4 regions of the Streptomyces sp. NPDC102283 genome follow, and region 2 is predicted to be linked to each of the others. Evidence: riboswitches for the same ligand, from Rfam matches in the RefSeq annotation. Region 2 holds a riboswitch; each other region holds the start of a gene.
What was found. Region 2 has a riboswitch for cobalamin ahead of ACIRJT_RS35545 (cobalamin biosynthesis protein). Riboswitches for the same ligand answer to the same signal wherever they lie in the genome.

Region 1: linked by a shared signal. The riboswitch ahead of ACIRJT_RS31415 (FecCD family ABC transporter permease) and the one ahead of ACIRJT_RS35545 (cobalamin biosynthesis protein) in region 2 are both predicted to bind cobalamin.
Region 3: linked by a shared signal. The riboswitch ahead of ACIRJT_RS32525 (ribonucleoside-diphosphate reductase subunit alpha) and the one ahead of ACIRJT_RS35545 (cobalamin biosynthesis protein) in region 2 are both predicted to bind cobalamin.
Region 4: linked by a shared signal. The riboswitch ahead of metE (5-methyltetrahydropteroyltriglutamate--homocysteine S-methyltransferase) and the one ahead of ACIRJT_RS35545 (cobalamin biosynthesis protein) in region 2 are both predicted to bind cobalamin.

Annotation. Positions count from the first base shown of each region.
Region 1 covers NZ_JBIWLQ010000020.1:74,401-77,597, reverse strand. Annotated here, with positions in the region: gene ACIRJT_RS31425 (M15 family metallopeptidase) at 1-187, shown strand, start outside; gene ACIRJT_RS31420 (endonuclease/exonuclease/phosphatase family protein) at 211-1,335, shown strand; cobalamin riboswitch at 1,441-1,567, shown strand; gene ACIRJT_RS31415 (FecCD family ABC transporter permease) at 1,668-2,777, shown strand; gene ACIRJT_RS31410 (ABC transporter ATP-binding protein) at 2,777-3,197, shown strand, end outside.
Region 2 covers NZ_JBIWLQ010000027.1:26,175-29,371, reverse strand. Annotated here, with positions in the region: gene ACIRJT_RS35550 (cobyric acid synthase) at 1-853, opposite strand, end outside; gene ACIRJT_RS35545 (cobalamin biosynthesis protein) at 894-1,865, opposite strand; cobalamin riboswitch at 2,003-2,136, opposite strand; gene ACIRJT_RS35540 (hypothetical protein) at 2,286-2,516, opposite strand; gene ACIRJT_RS35535 (anion permease) at 2,529-3,197, opposite strand, start outside.
Region 3 covers NZ_JBIWLQ010000022.1:78,194-81,390, reverse strand. Annotated here, with positions in the region: gene ACIRJT_RS32545 (carbon starvation CstA family protein) at 1-125, shown strand, start outside; gene ACIRJT_RS32540 (YbdD/YjiX family protein) at 122-325, shown strand; gene ACIRJT_RS32535 (hypothetical protein) at 461-1,138, shown strand; gene ACIRJT_RS32530 (GNAT family N-acetyltransferase) at 1,157-1,666, shown strand; cobalamin riboswitch at 1,719-1,855, shown strand; gene ACIRJT_RS32525 (ribonucleoside-diphosphate reductase subunit alpha) at 1,989-3,197, shown strand, end outside.
Region 4 covers NZ_JBIWLQ010000021.1:3,771-6,967, reverse strand. Annotated here, with positions in the region: gene cobF (precorrin-6A synthase (deacetylating)) at 1-207, shown strand, start outside; gene ACIRJT_RS31870 (hypothetical protein) at 296-493, opposite strand; cobalamin riboswitch at 870-1,015, shown strand; gene metE (5-methyltetrahydropteroyltriglutamate--homocysteine S-methyltransferase) at 1,200-3,197, shown strand, end outside.

The DNA of each region.
Region 1 (3,197 bases), on a different contig from region 2:
GGGGGACGCGGTCGACATCGGACCGGCCGACGCGACGGAGTGGCTGTCCGAGCACGGCGCGGGATACGGGCTGTGCCAGACCTACCGGAACGAACCCTGGCACTACGAACTGCGCGCGGAAGCGATCGACCGGGGTTGCCCGCGTATGTATGCCGACCCCGCCCAGGACCCGAGGATGCGACAGTGACCGGCAGCGAGCGAGGACGGACGATGACGCGGGTGGACACGGCCGGGACCGCACAGGGCCACGGGTATACGGCCGGGACGGCACAGAGCGACGTGAACACGGCCGGTCCCCGGCAGGGCGACACCGATCTCCGGGACGCGGACCCCGGGGAAACCGGCCCCCGGCACACCGGCGCGAGGGCAGGCACCTGGAAGCGCGGCCGGGTGCTCGCGGCGGCGTCGCTGCTGCTGGGCCTGCTCATGCTGTTGCACGCGAGCATCCCGAACCGGATCGGGAACCTCGGCAGCCTGGTGGAGACCTTCCTCCCGTGGTCCGGCCTGCTCGTCCCGCTGCTGCTGGGCGGGGCGCTGCTGCGCCGCTCCGTCCTCGCGGCCGTCGCGCTGCTGCTGCCGGCCGTCGTGTGGCTGAACCTCTTCGGCGGCCTGCTCAGCGACAAGTCCCACCCGGGCGGCGACCTCACCGTGGTCAGCCACAACGTCGGCGCCGACAACCCCGACGCGGCGGGAACCGCCCGCGCCCTGGTCGCCTCCGGTGCGGACGTGCTGGCACTCGAAGAGCTGGACCCGGGGGCCCGCAGGACGTACGAGAGGGAGCTGGCGACCACGTACCCGCACCACACGGTGCTGGGCACGGTCGGCGTGTGGAGCAGACTGCCGCTGTCGGACACCCGGCCGGTCGACGTCGAGATGGACGCGGGGCCGCTGGGGGACGCGAAGCCCGCCGACGTCAAGCTGGAGTACAACCGTGGGCTGCGCACCACGGTGGCCACGGACCACGGGCCCCTGGCGGTGTACGTGGCGCACCTCGGATCCGTACGGGTGAATCCCAGGGCGGGCCTCTCGTCGGGCCAACGGGACGCCGGCGCGCGGTCGCTCGGCCAGGCCCTCGCCGCCGAGCAGAACGATCGGGTGGTGCTGCTCGGCGATCTGAACGGCACCCTGGACGACCGCGCGTACGCGGGCATCACCTCGCGGATGCGATCGGCGCAGGAGGCGTCAGGCGACGGGTTCGGCTTCAGCTGGCCCGCCACGTTCCCGGTGGTGCGGATCGACCAGATCCTGGTCCGGGGCGTGGAGCCGGAGAGCTCGTGGGTACTGCCCGCGACCGGCAGTGACCACCTGCCGGTGGCGGCCCGCCTCAGCTGGTGAGACCGCGGAAGGTTTTGGGCGCGCCCGCAATTCTCGTACGTTCTCGGGGCGGGCGATCGGACCTTCCACGTCCTGCTGCGGTTCACCCGCCGCCGGGACGGGATGAACGCACGCGCTAGGCTGCGTTCCGCCACGGGGGAAGTCCGGTCGAAATCCGGCGCTGACCCGCAACGGTAGACGGAGCCCCCGGGTTCCGTGAGCCCGATCACCCGCGGCGGACAAGGCTCCTGACGATTCGCCGTGGACTGCGAATGGGCGCTGCGCGGGGCGGCCGCCGCCCGGGGCCGCTCCTCATCGCGCGACGCACGGCCCAAGGCGAAAGCGACCTGCCTGTGGCCACGTCTCTCGACCGCATACCCCCCAAGCCGTCGCGCCCCGCGCACCCCGGCACCGGACCGGCGCCACCCCGGCGCGTGCCCCTGCCGCTTCTCCTGGCCGGCCTGTGTGCGGCCCTGCCCCTCTCACTCGTCTGCGGAGCGGCACTCGGGGCGTCGGGGCTCTCCTGGGCGGAGGTGACGCGCTACCTGTGGGCAGGGCTGACCGGCGGAGCCATCGGCCCCGACGAGGTCCCCGGCTACACCATCGTCTGGGAACTGCGCCTGCCACGAGCCGTGCTGGCCGCCGTCGTCGGGGCCGGCCTGTCCGCCATCGGCGTAGCCGTCCAGGCCATGGTGCGCAACGCGCTGGCCGACCCGTTCGTGCTCGGCATCTCCTCGGGCGCGGCGGTCGGCGCCAACGCCGTACTCATCTTCGGGGCCTTGGGAGCGCTGGGCATCTGGGCCCTGTCCACGGCGGCGTTCCTCTCCGCGCTCCTCGCCATGCTGCTCGTGTACGCGGTCGCCCGCACCGAACGCGGACTGACCCCGCTCCGGCTCGTCCTGACGGGGACCGCGATGTACTACGGGTTCTCCGCCGTCACCACGTTCATGGTGTTCGCGGCCGAGCGCGGGGAAGCGGCCCGCTCCGCGATGATGTGGCTGCTCGGCAGCCTGAGCGGGGCCAACTGGGCCGCCGTGCCGATCGCCGCCGGAGCGGTGCTCGCCGGCCTCGCGCACCTCGGCTGGTCGGCACGGCGCCTGAACGCCCTCGCCATGGGGGACGAGACCGCCGCCGCCCTCGGGGTCGATCCCGGGAGGCTGCGCAAGGAGCTCTTCCTCGTCTCCGCGGCCGTGACCGGGGCGGTGGTCGCGGTGAGCGGGGCGATCGGCTTCGTCGGCCTGATGGTCCCGCACGCCGCACGGATGCTGGTCGGCGCGGACCACCGCCGACTCCTGGCCGTCGCACCCCTGGCGGGAGCCGTCCTGCTGATCTGGGTGGACATCCTCTCGCGCGTGGTGCTGGCGCCGGCCGAGCTGCCGGTGGGCGTCCTCACCGCGGTCATCGGCGTTCCCTGCTTCCTCCTCCTCATGCGCCGGCGCGCCTACTCCTTCGGAGGCATCTGATGCGGATCGACATCGACGCGCTCACCGTCGAGATCGCCGGTGCGCGGCTGGTGGACCAGGTCACCCTGGGCGCGGCCGACGGGCAGCTCGTCGGCCTGGTCGGTCCCAACGGCAGCGGGAAGTCGACCCTGTTGCGCTGCGTCTACCGGGCCCTGCGCCCATCGGCGGGCGCCGTCAGGATCGGTGGTGACGACCTCCACACCCTGAGCGCCCGGGAAGGCGCCCGGCGGCTGGCCGCCCTTCCGCAGGACGCGGTCGCCGAATTCGACTTCACCGTCGCCGAGATCGTCGCCATGGGGCGGCTGCCGCACCAGGGGCCGGTGGCCCGGGCATCCGACGAGGACCGCCGCCTCTGCGACGAGGCGCTGGCAGGGGTCGGCGCGGGACACCTGGCCGAACGCGGCTTCCTCAGCCTCTCCG
Region 2 (3,197 bases):
CCGGTTCGGCGGCCAGCGCGTCCACGTCCGTGAAGTTCGACATCAGCGGTACCGCGCAGACCGCCACCCGCAGCACGTCCTCGCCGTGCGGGGGAGCCACGACCGACTCCCGCACCGCACCCCGCAGGGACACCCGCAGACCGTCCTCCTCGTCGATGCCGAGCCCGTGGGCGTACGGCAGCACCCCGTACGTCCGCCGCCCGGTCAGCTCGAACAGCATGTCCAGGCCCGGCTCCAGCAGCGAGACGTCGCCCCGGAACTTGTTCACCAGATAGCCCGCGACGAGCGCCTGGTCCTCCGCGCCCAGCAGTGCCGTCGTCCCGAAGAAGGAAGCGAAGACCCCGCCCCGGTCGATGTCCCCGACCACCAGGACCGGGAACCTCGCGGCCCGCGCGATCCCCATGTTCACGATGTCCGTGCGCCGCAGATTGATCTCGGCCGGGGACCCGGCTCCTTCGCAGATGACCGCGTCGTACGTGGCCCGCAGCTGCTCCAGGCAGTCCGTCACCGTCCCGAGCAGCGCCTCCTGACGGCCCCCGTGGTACCCCCGGGCACTCATCTCGCCGACCGGTTTCCCCATCAGGACCACCTGGCTGGACCGGTCGCTGCCGGGCTTCAGCAGCACCGGGTTCATCAGAGCCGTCGGCTCCACCCGGGCGGCCTGCGCCTGCATCGCCTGGGCCCGCCCGATCTCCGCGCCCTGGCGGGTCACGAAGGAGTTCAGGGACATGTTCTGGGCCTTGAAGGGCGCGACCTTCACGCCCCGGCGCACCAGCCACCGGCAGATGCCCGCCGTGACGACGCTCTTGCCCGCGTCCGATGTGGTCCCCGCGACCAGCAGTCCGCCGCTCATGTCCGCTCCCGTTCCCGTACCGCGTTCCCTGCCGGACCGTTCATGACCGTCCCCGTCCCCGCCTCTGCCCCGCGGCCATCCGCCCGGCGACCAGCCGGCCCACCACGCACACGCCGAGGGCCAGCGTGCTCACCCGGCGCGACAGCCGTACCGCGCGTTCGATGTCCGCGCCCCGCACGTCCCGTCCGGACTCCCCGTTCAGCACCGGCCGGTGCTCGACGCGCCCCGCGTACGCCAGGGTCCCGCCCAGCCGTACGCCGAGCGCCCCCGCGAACGCGGCCTCCACCGGCCCCGCGTTCGGGCTCGGGTGGCGCCCCGCGTCCGTCCTCCAGGCGCGCACGGCCTCCCGGGGCCGCCCGCCCGCCGCCACGGCCAGCGCGGCCGTCAGGCGGGCGCCGGGCCACCCGGCGAGGTCGTCCAGGCGGGCCGAGGCCCAGCCGTAGCGGCGGTAGCGGGGCGACTTGTGGCCGACCATCGCGTCGAGCGTGTTCACGGCCCGGAAGCCGACGAGCCCCGGAACCCCGCCGATCGCCCCCCACACCAGTGCGCCGACGACGGCGTCCGAGGTGTTCTCGGCGACCGACTCGACGACCGCGCGGGCGATCCCGGGACCGTCCAGCGCGTGCGGATCGCGCCCGCACAGATGCGGCAGCCGCTCCCGCGCCACCTCCAGGTCCCCGGCGGCCAGGGCGCCGCCGATGGCGCGCGCCTCCCGCCCCAGCGACGTCCCCCCGACCACGGACCAGGCGGTGGCGGCGGTCAGCGCGACGGCGAGCGCGGGGCGTCCCCGGACGGCGCGCGCGCTCAGCGCGGCGGCCCCCACGGCGCCTCCGGCGCACACGAGGGTGTGCAGGGCGCCCGCGGCCCGGTCGTCACGCCACAGACGGGTCTCGGCCCGCGCCGCGGCGCGGCCGAATCCGGCGACGGGGTGACCCCGACGGGGGTCGCCGAGCAGGGCGTCGGCGATCATCCCGGCCGTGGCGCCGTACGCGAAGACGCGGTCGGCACGCACGGCTCAGCCGGTCGCGGGGAGGGATGTTCCGGCGCGAGGGCCTGTCGTGGGGGGCACGGGAAGCGGCGCACGGCGGCCGGGCATGGCGTATGTCCTCACTCAGGGTCCGCGCCCTGGTTCGACGTGACCGGCGACGAGAGTCTCCTGGCTTCCGGATCCGCAGTTCCCCCGGCCTTCCAGTCCGCGTGTCGCGGGCCGTGACGTTCCGGTGTGGGGGAGTGCTCCCCGGTGACAGTGGCGGGACCGCGCCGGATTCGCACCGGCTTCCTCTGCTGTCGCCGTAAATGGCTCCGGCAGTCCACCACGCCCCGCGAACAGCCGTCAACTCGCTGTTGACCTGCGAGGCTCCACTGTGCGCAGACGCACATCGGGCCGGACACAGGAGGGTGTGTCCGGCCCGAAGGAGTGCGAGGTGCGGGGTCAGGCGACGATCAGGTAGATCCCGTACGAGACCGCCGCGACGCACAGCGCGAAGCAGGCGTACGCGCCGGTGCGCGCCAGCGCCACCGACCCGCCGGAAGCGCTGCTTCCGGCCGTGGCGGACTGCTTGGAGAGGGCGACGATGCCCAGGGTGAAGAGGCCGACCAGCGCGACGGTGACCACCAGGCTGACACCGAAGACGGAGGCGAGAGCTGCCCAGTCGATTTTCATGCGGATCTGTCCTTACACCTTGGCCGGCGGCCGGGCCGGGTCGTCGGGCGCCGAGGCGGGGGCCGGGATGGTGGATGCGAGGTCGGAGGCCGGGCCGCCGATGGGCGGCGGCTGGACCGCCGCCATGGCGGTGGTGACGACGCCCTGGGGCTCGTCGTCGTCCGTGTCGTTGACGTTGGTGTGGTCGACCGGCTGGCGGCGCGAGGCCACCCAGATGGCGAACGAACCGCCCACCAGGATGACCGCCGTGACGGCGATGCCCCAGGGGCCCTGCTTGGTCAGGAACTCGGCGCCCGCACCGATCAGACCGGCCGCCGGGAGCGTCAGCCCCCAGGCGACGAACATCCGGGTGGCGGTGGACCAGCGGACCACGCCCCCCTTGCGGCCGAGGCCCGCGCCCATGACGGCACCGGAGCAGGACTGGGTGGTGGAGAGCGAGAAGCCGAGGTGCGAGGAGGCCAGGATGACCGTCGCCGCGCTGGTCTGGGCGGCGAAGCCCTGCGGCGGCTGGAGGTCGGTCAGGCCCTTGCCCATCGTGCGGATGATGCGCCAGCCGCCGAGGTAGGTGCCGAGCGCGATGGCCACACCGGCGGAGACGATGACCCACATGGGCGGGTTGGAGCCGGGGGCCAGGACACCGCTGGTGACCAGCGCCAGGGTGATGATGCCCATCGTCTTCTG
Region 3 (3,197 bases), on a different contig from region 2:
CCAAGCTCGTCGCCCCGGCCTCACTCTTCGCGACCAAGGAGGAGAAGGCCGAACTGGTCGCCGCCGGCGTCGGCCCCGAGGGCGGCATCCGCAAGGAGGAGGCGGAGACGGGGAGCCGGACATGACGGTCGCGGAGGTACGCCGCGTGGCCGGACGAATCCGCTGGTACGTCCGTGAGCTGACCGGCGAGTCCACGTACGACCGCTATGTGGCGCACGCGAGGACCCACGATCCGGACACCCCGGTGATGACCCGTCGCGCCTTCGAACGCAGCCGCATGGACGCCCGCGAGGCGGATCCCCGCGAGGGCTTCCGCTGCTGCTGAGCACCACCACCCGGCGATCGGGGCCGCCGCACCCCTTCCAGAGGCGCGGCGGCCCCTTTTCACGCCCTCGCACGAGCCCGGGCGCCGCTCGTTTTCCCGGTGCGCGAAGCCCTCACCGTACGAAAGGATGTGCCCATGACTTCGTATGCCCGGCCGCCCCGGCTCCGTCCCGTACTCACGGCCCTGGCGCTGACGCTGGCCCTGGCGGCGGCGACGGGCTGCGGCACCGAGGTGGCGCCCGACGCGGAGGCGGCGCAGGGCGGATCGGCGGAGCCGGCGCCCGACCGGGCGGAGCTGGAGGCGCGGGCGCTGGCCGTGCAGACCGTCGCGGAGCACGTGTGGGTGACCCAGGTCCCGGGGTACGCCCTGGCTCGCCAGTCGGTCGGGGTGGTCGGCGACGACGGGTTCGGCAGCGTCTACACCACGCCTGACGGCGGGCAGCTCCACCTGCGGGTGGAGCGCCGGGCGCACGCCGGGGCCGACTGCACGAAGGACCCCGCGCCCGCCGGCGGACAGGAGCCCCTGGTGACCTGTGAGCGGGACGGCGAACAGTGGTACCGGGCCACGGAGTCGGGCCACGCGTACGCCTGGGAACAGGGCGGGCTGGTGGTCACCGTGAGCGGGGCGCCCGAAGAGGTGGACCGGGCGACGCTGCGGTCGGCGGCGCGGGCCGCCCACCGCGCCGACGACCACGAGCTGGACCAGGTGCTGCCGCCGGCCGACGACGCCCCCGGGCAGCCGCCGGTCGAGCGCGGTGATCTGCCGCCGGTGGGCGACGGCGCCCCGAACAACGACGTGGGAGCGAGTGGCTGACATGGGAGCGAGTGGCTGATGGATCTGACGATCAGGGCGGCGGAGCCCGACGAGTACGCCGTCCTCGGCGAGATCATCGCCGAGGCGTATCTCGGCGACGATCTGCTGGACGGCCCGCGGGACCCGTATCTGCTCAAGCTGCGGGCGGTGGAGCAACGGGCGGCCGAGGCCGAGGTCCTCGTCGCGCTCGACGCGCACGGGGCGGTGCTCGGCGGTGTGACCTATGCCGCACCCGGCACGTCGTGGCGCGACATCGCGGGCCCGGACGAGGCCGAGTTCCGGATGCTCGCGGTGGCCCGCGAGGGGCGTGGACGGGGCGTGGGAGAGGCTCTCGTGCGGGCGTGCGTCGAGCGCGCCCGGTCCACCGAGGGCGTGCGGGCGCTGGCCCTGTCGACGCAGCCGGCCATGCTCGGAGCCCATAGGATCTACCGTCGGCTCGGCTTCGCGCGGACCCCCGAACGGGACTGGGAACCGGTGCCGGGGCTGCGGCTCCTGACCTTCCGGCTGGAGCTGGGAGCGCCCTCCTGAGGGGTGTGTTGAATCGTCGCGACACAACATGTGGGGGCCGCTTCATCCGGCGGCCCCCACATGTATGCTCGACCTCGCTGTCGCCGCAGGGGAATCCGGTGCGAATCCGGAACTGTCCCGCAACGGTGTGATCGGTGTGCTTTTGCACACCCGCAAGTCCGAAGACCTGTCGACAGCGCGTCCGGCTCGACCGAACCGGACGCCAGACGTCCGGGCCTCGCGGATAGGCCGGTGGACGCCGTCGCTGTGCTGCCCTGCCCCGGGTTTCGCGCTGCCCGGCTCCCCGCCTTCCGCCGGCCCCTGCCGAGCGAGGGAAAGCCCCGTGACCATCGCGCCCGCCGATCCGGTTTCAGCCACCGAATCCGCTGCCTCCACCACGTCCGGAACAGGCACGAACGACGGACCCGGGACCGCTTTGCTGCGGACCCTGACCGACCTCACCGTCGATCTTCCCGACACCGACCCCGGACGGGTCGCCGCCGCCGCGCTGCGCGGACGCAACGCCCGCTCCGACGAGGCCGAACTGCGCTCGCTGGCCACCGAGGCCGCCGCGGGGCTCATCTCCGAGGACCCGGCGTACTCCCGGCTGGCCGCCCGGCTGCTGACCCGCACGATCGCCGACGAGGCCGCGGGCCAGGGCGCGACGTCCTTCTCCGCCTCGGTCGCCGTGGGCCATCGCGAGGGCCTGATCGCGGACCGCACCGCCGCCTTCGTCGCGCTCCACGCGGCCTCCCTCGACCGGCTCGTCGAGCAGGCCCTGGCGGACGGCGCCGACGACCGCTTCGGCTACTTCGGTCTGCGCACGCTGCACAGCCGCTACCTGCTGCGCCACCCGATCACCCGGCAGGTCATCGAGACCCCGCAGCACTTCATGCTGCGCGTGGCCGCGGGCCTCGCCGAGGACGAGTCGGTGCGGGCGCTGGACGAGGTCGCCTCGCTGTACGGGCTGATGAGCCGGCTGGACTACCTCCCCTCCTCCCCCACGCTCTTCAACTCCGGCACCCGGCACCCGCAGATGTCCTCCTGCTATCTGCTGGACTCCCCGAAGGACGAGCTGGACTCGATCTACGACCGCTACCACCAGGTGGCGCGGCTCTCCAAGCACGCGGGCGGCATCGGTCTGTCGTACTCCCGCATCCGCGCCCGGGGTTCGCTGATCCGGGGCACCAACGGGCACTCGAACGGCATCGTGCCGTTCCTGAAGACGCTGGACGCCTCCGTGGCGGCGGTGAACCAGGGCGGCCGGCGCAAGGGCGCGGCGGCGGTCTACCTGGAGACCTGGCACGCGGACATCGAGGAGTTCCTGGAGCTCCGCGACAACACGGGCGAGGACCAGCGGCGTACGCACAACCTCAACCTGGCCCACTGGATCCCGGACGAGTTCATGCGCCGGGTCGACGCGGACACGCAGTGGTCGCTGTTCTCCCCCGCCGACGTGCCCGAGCTGGTCGACCTGTGGGGCGACGCGTTCGACGCGGCCTACCGGGCGGCCGAGGCCAAGGGGCTGGCCCGCAGGACGATTCCGGCGCGT
Region 4 (3,197 bases), on a different contig from region 2:
CACGAGAGCTTCACGCATCTGACGGGCAAGGGGTGGTGGATCCACTGGGGGGCCTACATCGGGACCCCGGACGAGATCCTGGTCTCCGGCCCGCTCGACGAGGTGGCGGGCCGGGTCAGCCGACTGCGCGCGGAGGCCCGCGAACGGCACGGCTGGATCATGGACACCTACCTGCTGAGCCGGCCGCCCGGCGCCGACGGCGACTGACGGCCGATGGCTGACGGGTCCACGTCGAGGCGCGGGCAGCGGGGGCCTCCGCACCTCGTCGTCGGACCGGCCGAGGTGTCAGGAGGCGTCAGCGCCGGGTCTCGTGCGCCCTGATCACGCCGAGCCCGTGCCCCAGGCTCGGGCATTCGGCGGTGAGGTCGTCGCCCCGCACCAGGTAGTTGTGCACCCGGCCGTCCGCCGGTCGTTCGATCGCGCGATACAGCGTGCCGTTCACGGTGATCGTCCAGTCGTCGCCGTCCTGGGCCCACCCGACTGTCTTCTTCATCTGGCGTTTTCCGTTTCCTCGGTCGGCCTCGCCGCGGGTCGGCGGCCGTGTAGTGGGAAGAAGAACGGCTTGTGACGCTTGGTGGTTCCGCAGTCCCTACGCCATTCGGTTACATCTGTGTCACTGTCACGTCCAGTGGACGCGACCGACCTGACTGGCGGTCAGCACGACGCCGACGAACAGCCGAACGAGCGGAGAACGCGCGTAGCTCGACGCTGTGGCCCGCCGCGACGGAGTCCGACCCGGAGCCGGGGACGTACGCCGGACCGTGTCCCACGTCACCGTCCGAAGTACGAGCAACGGTGTGCGCGGGCCGGGCGTCCCCTTAGGCTGGCCGGTGCAGCTGGTTCGCCCTGTCCGCCAGGCGGGGTGTCGCAAGAGGGAACCCGGTGGGAATCCGGGACTGCCCCGCAGCGGTGAGTGGGAACGACCGCCGTCATACGCACTGGGCCCGGCCGGGTCTGGGAAGCGACGGCCAGTAGGTGTCTGCCCCGGCAGACGCGCCCGCGAGTCCGAAGACCTGCCCGTTGCCCGCACGCGACCGTTCGCGTGCGGAGATCTCGGTGACCTCGTGGGCGGGTCGGCGTAACCATCAGGCGGACGGACACGGATCCCGTGTCCCGGTCTCCGCCCGATGCGTCATCCCTTCGCGTCCGCGTCCCGTCCCGGGGTCTGTCCCGCAGACACGCTCGCGAAGGAGAGTCACGTGACAGCGAAGACCGCAGCCGCGGCAGCACGGGCCATCGTGTACGGCTACCCCCGGCAGGGCCAGAACCGTGAACTGAAGAAGGCCGTCGAGGGCTACTGGAAGAACCGCGTCGGCGCCGACGCCCTCCGGGAGACCGCCGCCGAGCTGCGCCGCGAGACCTGGCAGCAGCTCGCCGGGGCCGGCGTCCACGAGGTGCCGACCGGTGATTTCTCGTACTACGACCATGTCCTGGACACCAGCGTCATGGTCGGTGCCATCCCCGGGCGGCACCGCGAAGCGGTCGACGCCGACGCCCTCGACGGCTACTTCGCCATGGCCCGCGGCACGCAGGATGTCGCCCCGCTGGAGATGACGAAGTGGTTCGACACCAACTACCACTATCTGGTACCCGAGTTGGGGCCGGACACCGAGTTCACCGCTGAATCGGCCAAGCAGGTCGCGGAGTTCCAGGAGGCGCTGGCCCTCGGCCTGACCCCCCGGCCGGTGCTCGTCGGCCCCGTCACCTACCTCCTGCTCGCCAAGCCGGCCCCCGGCGTGGCCCCGGACTTCGAGCCGCTGACCCTGCTGGACCGGCTGCTCCCCGTGTACGCCGAGGTCCTCGCCGACCTGCGCGCGGCGGGCGCCGGGTGGGTGCAACTCGACGAACCCGCACTCGTCCAGGACCGCACCCCGGCCGAGCTGAACGCCGCCGCCCGCGCCTACCGCGAGCTCGGCGGACTCGCCGACCGGCCCCAACTGCTGGTCGCCTCCTACTTCGGCCGGCTCGGCGAAGCGCTGGCGGTCCTGGCCAAAGCCCCCGTCGACGGGCTCGCCCTCGACTTCACCGAGTCCGGCGCGGGGAACCTCGACGACCTCGCGGCGGCCGGCGGACTGCCCGGCAAGCGCCTGGTCGCCGGTGTCGTGAACGGCCGCAACATCTGGATCAACGACTACGAGAAGTCACTCGCCACCCTCGGCACCCTCCTCGGCCTCGCCGACCGGGTCGACGTCTCCGCCTCCTGCTCCCTGCTGCACGTCCCGCTGGACGCGGACGCCGAGCACGACATCGACCCGCGGATCGCCCGCTGGCTCGCCTTCGCCAAGCAGAAGACCGAGGAGATCGTCGTCCTGGCCCGCGGCCTGGGCGCGGGAACGGACACCATCGCGGCCGAACTCGCCGCCAACCGGGCCGACCTGGCTTCCCGCACCGACGCCGCGCTCACCCGCGACCCGGCCGTCCGCGCCCGCACGGCGGCCGTCACCGACGCGGACGGCCGCCGCTCCCAGCCGTACCCGGAACGCGCCGCCGCCCAGCGCGCCCACCTCGGGCTGCCGCCGCTGCCGACGACCACCATCGGCTCGTTCCCGCAGACCACCGAACTGCGCACCGCGCGCGCCGACCTGCGTGCGGGGCGGATCGACGAGGCCGGGTACGAGGAGCGCATCAAGGACGAGATCCGCGAGGTCCTCTCCTTCCAGGAGAAGGCCGGGCTCGACGTCCTGGTGCACGGTGAGCCCGAACGCAACGACATGGTCCAGTACTTCGCCGAGCGGCTCACCGGCTACCTCGCCACCCAGCACGGCTGGGTGCAGTCCTACGGCACCCGGTACGTCAGGCCGCCCGTCCTCGCGGGCGACATCTCGCGCCCCGAGCCGATGACGGTGCGCTGGACCACGTACGCGCAGTCGTTGACCGCACGCCCCGTCAAGGGCATGCTCACCGGTCCGGTCACCATGCTCGCCTGGTCCTTCGTCCGCGACGACCAGCCGCTCGGCGACACCGCGCGCCAGGTGGCCCTCGCCCTGCGGGACGAGGTGAACGACCTGGAAGCGGGCGGCACTTCGGTCATCCAGGTCGACGAGCCCGCACTGCGCGAGACACTGCCGCTGCGGGCGGCCGAGCACGCCGCGTACCTGGAGTGGGCGACGGAGTCCTTCCGGCTCGCCACCTCCGGGGTGCGGCCGGGCACCCAGATCCACACCCACATGTGCTACGCGGAGTTCGGCGACATCGTC